2 regions of the Luteimonas sp. Soil_C_5 genome follow, and region 1 is predicted to be linked to the other one. Evidence: predicted binding sites of a transcription regulator. Region 1 holds the regulator's gene; the other holds the start of a gene.
What was found. Region 1 encodes FliA, which starts transcription of late flagellar genes. Its sites were predicted from a motif close to TAAAGTTTNNCNNNCNNNGGCCGATAA; they were not measured.
Positions count from the first base shown of each region.

Region 2: AC3A5K_RS07765 (GGDEF domain-containing protein) is a predicted target of FliA. The motif match lies at 1,916-1,942, and genes of this name have one in related genera.

Region 1 is NZ_JBDGKA010000001.1:586,655-590,055, reverse strand. Features, by position in the region: gene AC3A5K_RS02945 (chemotaxis protein CheA) at 1-154, opposite strand, end outside; gene AC3A5K_RS02940 (protein phosphatase CheZ) at 344-946, opposite strand; gene AC3A5K_RS02935 (chemotaxis response regulator CheY) at 943-1,335, opposite strand; gene AC3A5K_RS02930 (RNA polymerase sigma factor FliA) at 1,393-2,148, opposite strand; gene AC3A5K_RS02925 (P-loop NTPase) at 2,145-3,002, opposite strand; gene flhF (flagellar biosynthesis GTPase FlhF) at 2,989-3,401, opposite strand, start outside.
Region 2 is NZ_JBDGKA010000002.1:719,485-722,885, reverse strand. Features, by position in the region: gene AC3A5K_RS07775 (YaaW family protein) at 1-1,178, shown strand, start outside; gene AC3A5K_RS07770 (FKBP-type peptidyl-prolyl cis-trans isomerase) at 1,315-1,668, shown strand; gene AC3A5K_RS07765 (GGDEF domain-containing protein) at 2,084-3,253, shown strand.

The DNA.
Region 1 (3,401 bases):
CGCCGCCCTTGAGCGTGTGGAATGCGCGGAAGACCGCGTTGAGACGCTCGCGGTCGTCGGGCGTCTGTTCCAGACCGACCAGCTGGCCGCCGAGGTCGTCGAGCAGTTCGCGGGCTTCGAGGACGAAGTCGGCAACGATGTCGGGCGACTGCATCAGCGTCGACCCGCGCCGGTGGACCGGGCGATCGCAGCGCCGCCGGTGCACACGTCCGCCCGTCCGGCAGCACAGGCGTGCGCGCGCAGCGGCGTGATCAGGCGTTCGTGTTTCGACATCAGCATTCCCGTTCCTGCCGCGCGCGCGAGGGGACGCGGCGCGGTCTGTTCCAACCGCGTGGTGAGATCTTCAGAGCCCCAGATGCGACAGCAGATCGTCCGCGTCGCTCTGGCCGACCGTGTTGCGGTCGAGGCCGGAAACCGACGGTCCGTTGCCGCGCTGGTTGTCTTCCTTCGGCGGCAGACCGAGGGCACCGAAGCCCTCGTGCACGCCGCGGACGATGCCGGCGACGCGGCGGATGATCTGGCCGCCGAGGTCCTGGTGGCTCTGCGCCAGCGCCATCTCGCGCAGGTTCTCGCGCAGCGATTCGACGGTGGCGATCTGGGTCTCGTCGAGCGGACCTTCCTTGAGCCGGGCGACGAGCGCGCGGCTTTCGTCGATCAGGTCCAGCGTGCGGTGTGTGGCCTGTTCGGTCATCTCGACCACGTGGTCCAGACGCGCGCAGGCATCATCCAGACCGCTGCCTTCGGCGGGCGTGGGCGGCAGGGTGTCCAGCGCCTGCGACAGTTCGCGGGCGAGCCGGCCGAGGCCGGTGACCAGGGTGCGCGCGCGCGCATTGGCCAGCGCGTCGACCTGCCGGCGCCAGCCGTCCTCGTCGCCGCGCTCCAGCGCTTCCAGCGCGTCGTGCAGCAGGTTGGCCAGACGGGTGCGTTCGATGTCGGGCGTCGTCATGCCGCGGTCCCCAGGCGCTCGAAGATCTTGCCGAGCTTCTCTTCCAGGGTCTGCGCGGTGAACGGCTTGATGATGTAGCCGTTCACGCCGTTCTGCGCGGCCTCGATGATCTGCTCGCGCTTGGCTTCGGCGGTCACCATCAGCACCGGCAACGCGCGGAACCTGGGATCGGCGCGGATCTCGCGCAGCAGCTCGATGCCGGTCATGCCGGGCATGTTCCAGTCGGTCACCACCAGCTCCACCGCATCCTGGCGCAGCACGGCCAGCGCACTGTGGCCGTCTTCCGCCTCGACCGTGTTGTTGAAGCCCAGATCGGACAGCAGGTTCTTGACGATCCGGCGCATCGTCGAGAAATCGTCGACGATCAGGATGCGGATGTTCTTGTTCAAAACGTGTTCCTCGAAAAAAGCGTGCTGCGATACGGGGTGGGGCACGGGCCCCGGAGGTCAGTCGTCGGCACCGAAGCCGGTGTCCGCAAGTTCGAAAGCGGTGAGGCGGCCGCGCAGGCGGACCACGGCCTGGCCATGGATCTGGCAGACGCGCGATTCGCTGACGCCGAGCACCGCGCCGATCTCCTTCAGATTCAGTTCCTGCTCGTAGTACAGCGACAGCACCAGCTGCTCGCGCTCGGGCAGGTGGCCGATCGCGCCCATCAGCTCGCGACCGAACTCGCCGCGCACCAGCGCTTCCTGCGGCGTCGGGCCGCCGCGACGGTTGACCGGCTCGACCTCGCCGTGGTCTTCGATGTGCGAATCCAGACTCAGCACCTGGCCGCGCGCGGCGTCTTCCAGCAGGCGCTGGTATTCGCCCAGCGGCAGGTCGAGTTTCGCTGCGACCTCGTGCGCGCTGGCGGCGCGGCCGGTGCTCTGTTCGATCTCGCGGATCGCGGCAGCGGCTTCGCGGGCGCGCCGGTGCACGGAGCGCGGCACCCAGTCGCCACGGCGGATCTCGTCGATCATCGAGCCGCGGATGCGGATCGAGGCATAGGTCTCGAACGACGCGCCCTGTTCGGCGTCGTAGCTGCGCGAGGCCTCGAACAGGCCGATCATGCCGGCCTGCACCAGATCGTCGATCTCGACGCTGGCCGGCAGTCGCGCGGCCAGGTGATGGGCGATGCGGCGGACCAGTTCGGCGTGCTGGACCAGCGGATCGACCGTGGCCGTGCGTTGCACCGCCTGGTACTGGCGAGCGGCGAGGTTCATGCGGTCGCTCCCTGGCGCAGCATGCGCTCGACGAAGAACTCGACGTGGCCGCGCGGCGCGGTCGGCGCCTGCCAGCGCGAGATGCGACGGGCGATCTCGATCAGCGCACGCGCGGACGGACTGCCGGGATAGGCCAGCACCACGGCCTGCTGGCGCTGCACGGCCATGCGCAGCCAGTCGCACTGCGGCACCGCGCCGAGGTAGTTCAGCGACACGTCGCCGATGAAGCGCTCGCACACGCGCGAAAGCTTCTCGTGCAGATTGCGGCCTTCCTGCGGGCTGCGGACCATGTTGGCCACCACCTGCACGCGGTCCACGCCGCGCTCGCGCGCCAGCACCTTGATCAGTGCGTAGGCGTCGGTGATCGAGGCGGGTTCGTCGCAGACCACGACGATCGCGTCCTGTGCGGCCTGGCAGAAGGTCAGCACCGAATCGGTGATGCCGGCGGCGGTATCGACGACCAGCAGGTCGAGCTCACGCTGCAGGTCGTTGAAGACGTTGACCAGACCGGCATGTTCGGCCGGACGCAGTTCGGCCATGTGCCGGCGGCCGGACGCCGCCGGGACCACCAGCACGCCGCCGGGTCCTTCGATGATCACTTCGTCGAGCGAGCAGCGGCCGGCGACCAGGTCGGCCAGCGTGCGCTGCGGCGACAGGCCCAGCAGCACGTCCACATTGGCCAGGCCCAGGTCGGCGTCCAGCAGCAGCGTGCGCTGGCCCATGCCCGACAGCGCGACCGACAGGTTGGCCGAGACGTTGGTCTTGCCCACGCCGCCCTTGCCACCGGTGACGGCGAGGGTGCGGACAGGCTGGAATGGGGTGGCGGACATCGGCAGGCGCTCAGGCGACGGCATGGTCGTGATTCCGGAATGCGTGCTCCGGGACAATCGGCTTATCGGCATCGCGGCGGAGATCTTCAAGGCGGAGCACCAGATGGGCGGCATTGGCCCGGTGCAGGTCTTCGGGAATGCGCTGGCCGTCGGTCACCCAGGTCAGCGGCAGCTGGTGGTCGACCGCCACCGACAGGGCGCTGCCCAGGCGGCCGGTTTCGTCCAGCTTGGTCAGCACCACGCCCTGCGGGCGGGCGTTCTCGAACCGGCGCACCACTTCGTCCAGGTCCGCGAAATGGGTGTTGGCCGGCAGCACCAGCAAGGTGCGCACCTGGCGCGCGGCACGCAGCCAGTTGAGCTGGCCGGCGAGGGCGCGGTCGCGCTGGCTTAGGCCGGCGGTGTCGACCAGCACCAGGCGGTAGT
Region 2 (3,401 bases), on a different contig from region 1:
GTCTCCGCCAAGAAGAAGGGAGTCGTTCGCAGTCGAGACCCATAACGCTCGCCGAGCAAGGTGCAGCCGCGGACATTGGTGTTGGGAATTCTTTGAATATCCAGGATGGCGAGGGAAATCACGCTATCTCGGTCATGCAGGCAGCGCTATCAGCGCTGCCCGAGAATTCTGTGTTGCTGGACAACAAGAAGTCAGGCATTAGTCGACTATCCCCGCTAATGCAGGTCGCCCCTACAGCAGTTATGGCTAACGAAGTAAATGGCGAAAGGTTCATGAAAGTCGTAATCGATGGGCCGCTAAAGCTGGCCAAGGATGGCAATGGCTATCGTGGCTGGAGCCACGACGGCAGGCAGATCACGGAGCAGGCTCGTCTTTTTGATGGTGACCTGAGCCAAGTGGTCAATGCCGGCGCCTTGTTCAACGTCGCCTCCTTCGCGTTGGCGCAGAAGCACCTCGCGGATATCAGCGCCAAGCTAGATGAAATTAAGTTGGGTGTGGACAGGATTGCATCATTCCAAAAGCGCGAGCGAGAGGCCGAGATCTCCTCAGCGATTGACTACCTGCAGCAGATTTCCTCGCCTATTCTTCAGGGCGAGTTGCGTGCGGCGTTGGAGCAGAAGCTCGAGGATGCGGAATCCAACCTGCTAAAGGTGCAAAATCACCTCAGATCGGACCTGAGTGCGGTAAGCGGTGGCATCCAGAATGCTAGGGATGACGGCAAATTCGGCATGAGTTCGTTCCGAGAGAAGCTTACAGGGCTGCAAAGCGACTTCTACGAGCTATCCCATCAATGGAAACTCTGTCTTGCCGCACGAATGATGGCCTGTCGTCTGCTGTGCAACTTCCAAGGTGTTCAGGCGACCGTCCGTCACCGGGAAGCCGTCATCCGCGCGGATCTGGAGCATATGCTTGGCAGCGCCGGCATGATCGCGCAGATCGAGATAGCCATTGAAGGTCATCTGGCCCGGTTTTCCTCCTCCCTCGGCGACAGCCGCATTGAACTGCAGGCCAACCGCGAGCTGGTCCAAATTGCTCGTCAGGCCACTCTTCCTTCTCTTCGGACTGAGACGCTACAACTTGCCAGCAGCTTCGACGCGATGATGCTCGACAACATGCAACCAGTCGAGTTGCTGGTAGCGCTGAGGAATGGCGAAATCTGCGAGGCTGCTGTTCTCTGACTGCCTTCAAGCGAACTTGGTGAGGTTGCCAGGTTCACTCATCGGGTTACAAATCAGACACAGTCCGCCAGCGCCGAATACTGCATCGGCCGCTAAACTGCGCGACCCGTTTCCGCATTCGACAAAGGATCCCGCCATGACCTCCATCACCACGCCGTCCGGCCTGCGGTACGAAGACACCGTCGTCGGCACGGGCAAGGAAGCGCAGCCCGGCCGCAACGTGACCGTGCACTACACGGGCTGGTTGTACGAGAACGGCGAGCAGGGCGCGAAGTTCGATTCGAGCAAGGATCGCGACGAGCCCTTCATCTTTCCGCTGGGCGGCGGCATGGTCATCAAAGGCTGGGACGAGGGCGTGCAGGGCATGAAGGAAGGCGGCCAGCGTACGCTGATCATCCCGGCCAACCTGGGTTACGGCGCACGCGGCGCCGGTGGCGTCATTCCGCCCAACGCGACGCTGAAGTTCGACGTCGAGCTGCTGGGCGCCTGACACCGGCGCCATATGCAAAGGGGACGCACGGTGCTGGATCGAATCCACCGTGCCGGGTCCCCGTCCTTGAACGTCTTCCCCCCGGATCGCGGGCGATAGATAACCGAAGCCCACCCGTGCCAGGCGCCCGGCCTTGAGCCATCACGGCTGCAATGGCGGCCTGATCGACCACACCTGGCCGGGCAGGCCAGGCCGTAGGGCCCGGGTGGCTGCTTGGGCGTGCAGCCCCCGGCGCGCGGACGCGGGTTCAAGTTAACCGCCGCGCAGCCGCTGATATCAGGCTGTCACCGTCGATTCGGGCGGTGGCGGCCCTGCCTGTCCCGCCATCCAATTGCGCACGTCGTCCGTGTCTCCATCGGCCGCGGTGGGTGTGCGGGCCGTCCGTCCACGTCCTGATCCGGACTTCGAACGCCTGATGATCGCCACGCTTCTCGTCGGCATGCTGTGTGTCTACCTGTTGAGCTTCACGGCGATGTTCCTGCTCATCAGCAGGCGCCTGGGGGCCGAGAAGATGGGCACGGATGCGTTCGCCGTGGGCAACCTCACCCTCGGCGCGGCGTACGTGCTGCAGCTGCTGGAAGGGCCGGCGGGCTTGAGCTGGATGAGCGTGGTCAATCACGCGCTCACGCTCTGCGCGCTGCTGGCGTACAGCGTCGGCGGTCTGCGCTTCTTCGGTCGGCCGTTTCCGTTGCGCTGGCCGCTGGCGGCGCTTGGACTGGGCTACGCGGCTGCACAGGTTCTGGTGGAGTGGGTCTGGGGGCCCGTGGCGCGCTACGCGATGCTCTCCGCGGCTTGCGCACTCTGGTTCGCGGCCATGGTGGTCGTGCTGCTGGCGGGGCTGCGCACGTTCGCCCGCGATTTTCGCGGCGAGGCGCTGCTGTTCGCCGCGCTGATCGCCGGCATCGGTGTGTTGAACGTGCTCAAGCTGGCCAGGCTGCTGGCCGGTGGCCTGGCGGCGCTGAACATGGAAGGCCAGTTCCAGGTGGTCTTCTACGTCTACATGTGCTCGCTGGCGACCATCATTCCGCCGTTCATCGTCTGGCTGGTGCTGCGTCGCCTGACCGACCAGCTGCGCGACATGGCCGCGCGTGATCCATTGACGCAGTTGCTCAACCGCCGCGGTTTGACCGAGGCGCTGGACGCGCGTCTGCGGCGTCCGAACGCCGGCGCCCGCCTGTTGCTGATCGACGTCGACCACTTCAAGGACATCAACGACCGGCACGGTCACCAGGCCGGCGACGCGGTGCTGTGCGCGCTTGGCGATGTCCTGCGCAGCGCCGTGCGCACGGGCGATCTGGTGTGCCGGATGGGCGGTGAGGAATTCGCCGCCGTCTGCCCGGGCGCTGACGATGCCACCGCACTGCAGGTGGCCGAGCGCATCCGCGCCGCCGTGGCATCGACCGTCCTGCTGCAGGCGCCGGATGGCGAGGCGGTGCACTGCACCGTCACCGTGGGCATCTCCGGGTGCTTCGACGACGTCGCGTCGCGGGCGAAGGCGATGCAGGCGGCGGACGCGGCGCTGTATCGCGGCAAGCACGCGGGACGCAACCGGGTGGCGCAAGAGCACGCGATTCCAAGCGCTTGAGGTGCCGGCCTCACGGCGTGCGGGCGCGCGTTGCTGCGTACCGAAATCGCTGCACGCAGTGGCCCGGCAGCGTCCGGCTCCGGATGCACGTCGTCGCGTCGATCGATGTTCGCCAGCGCCACGCCATCCGCGCATCGCCGAGGCGACG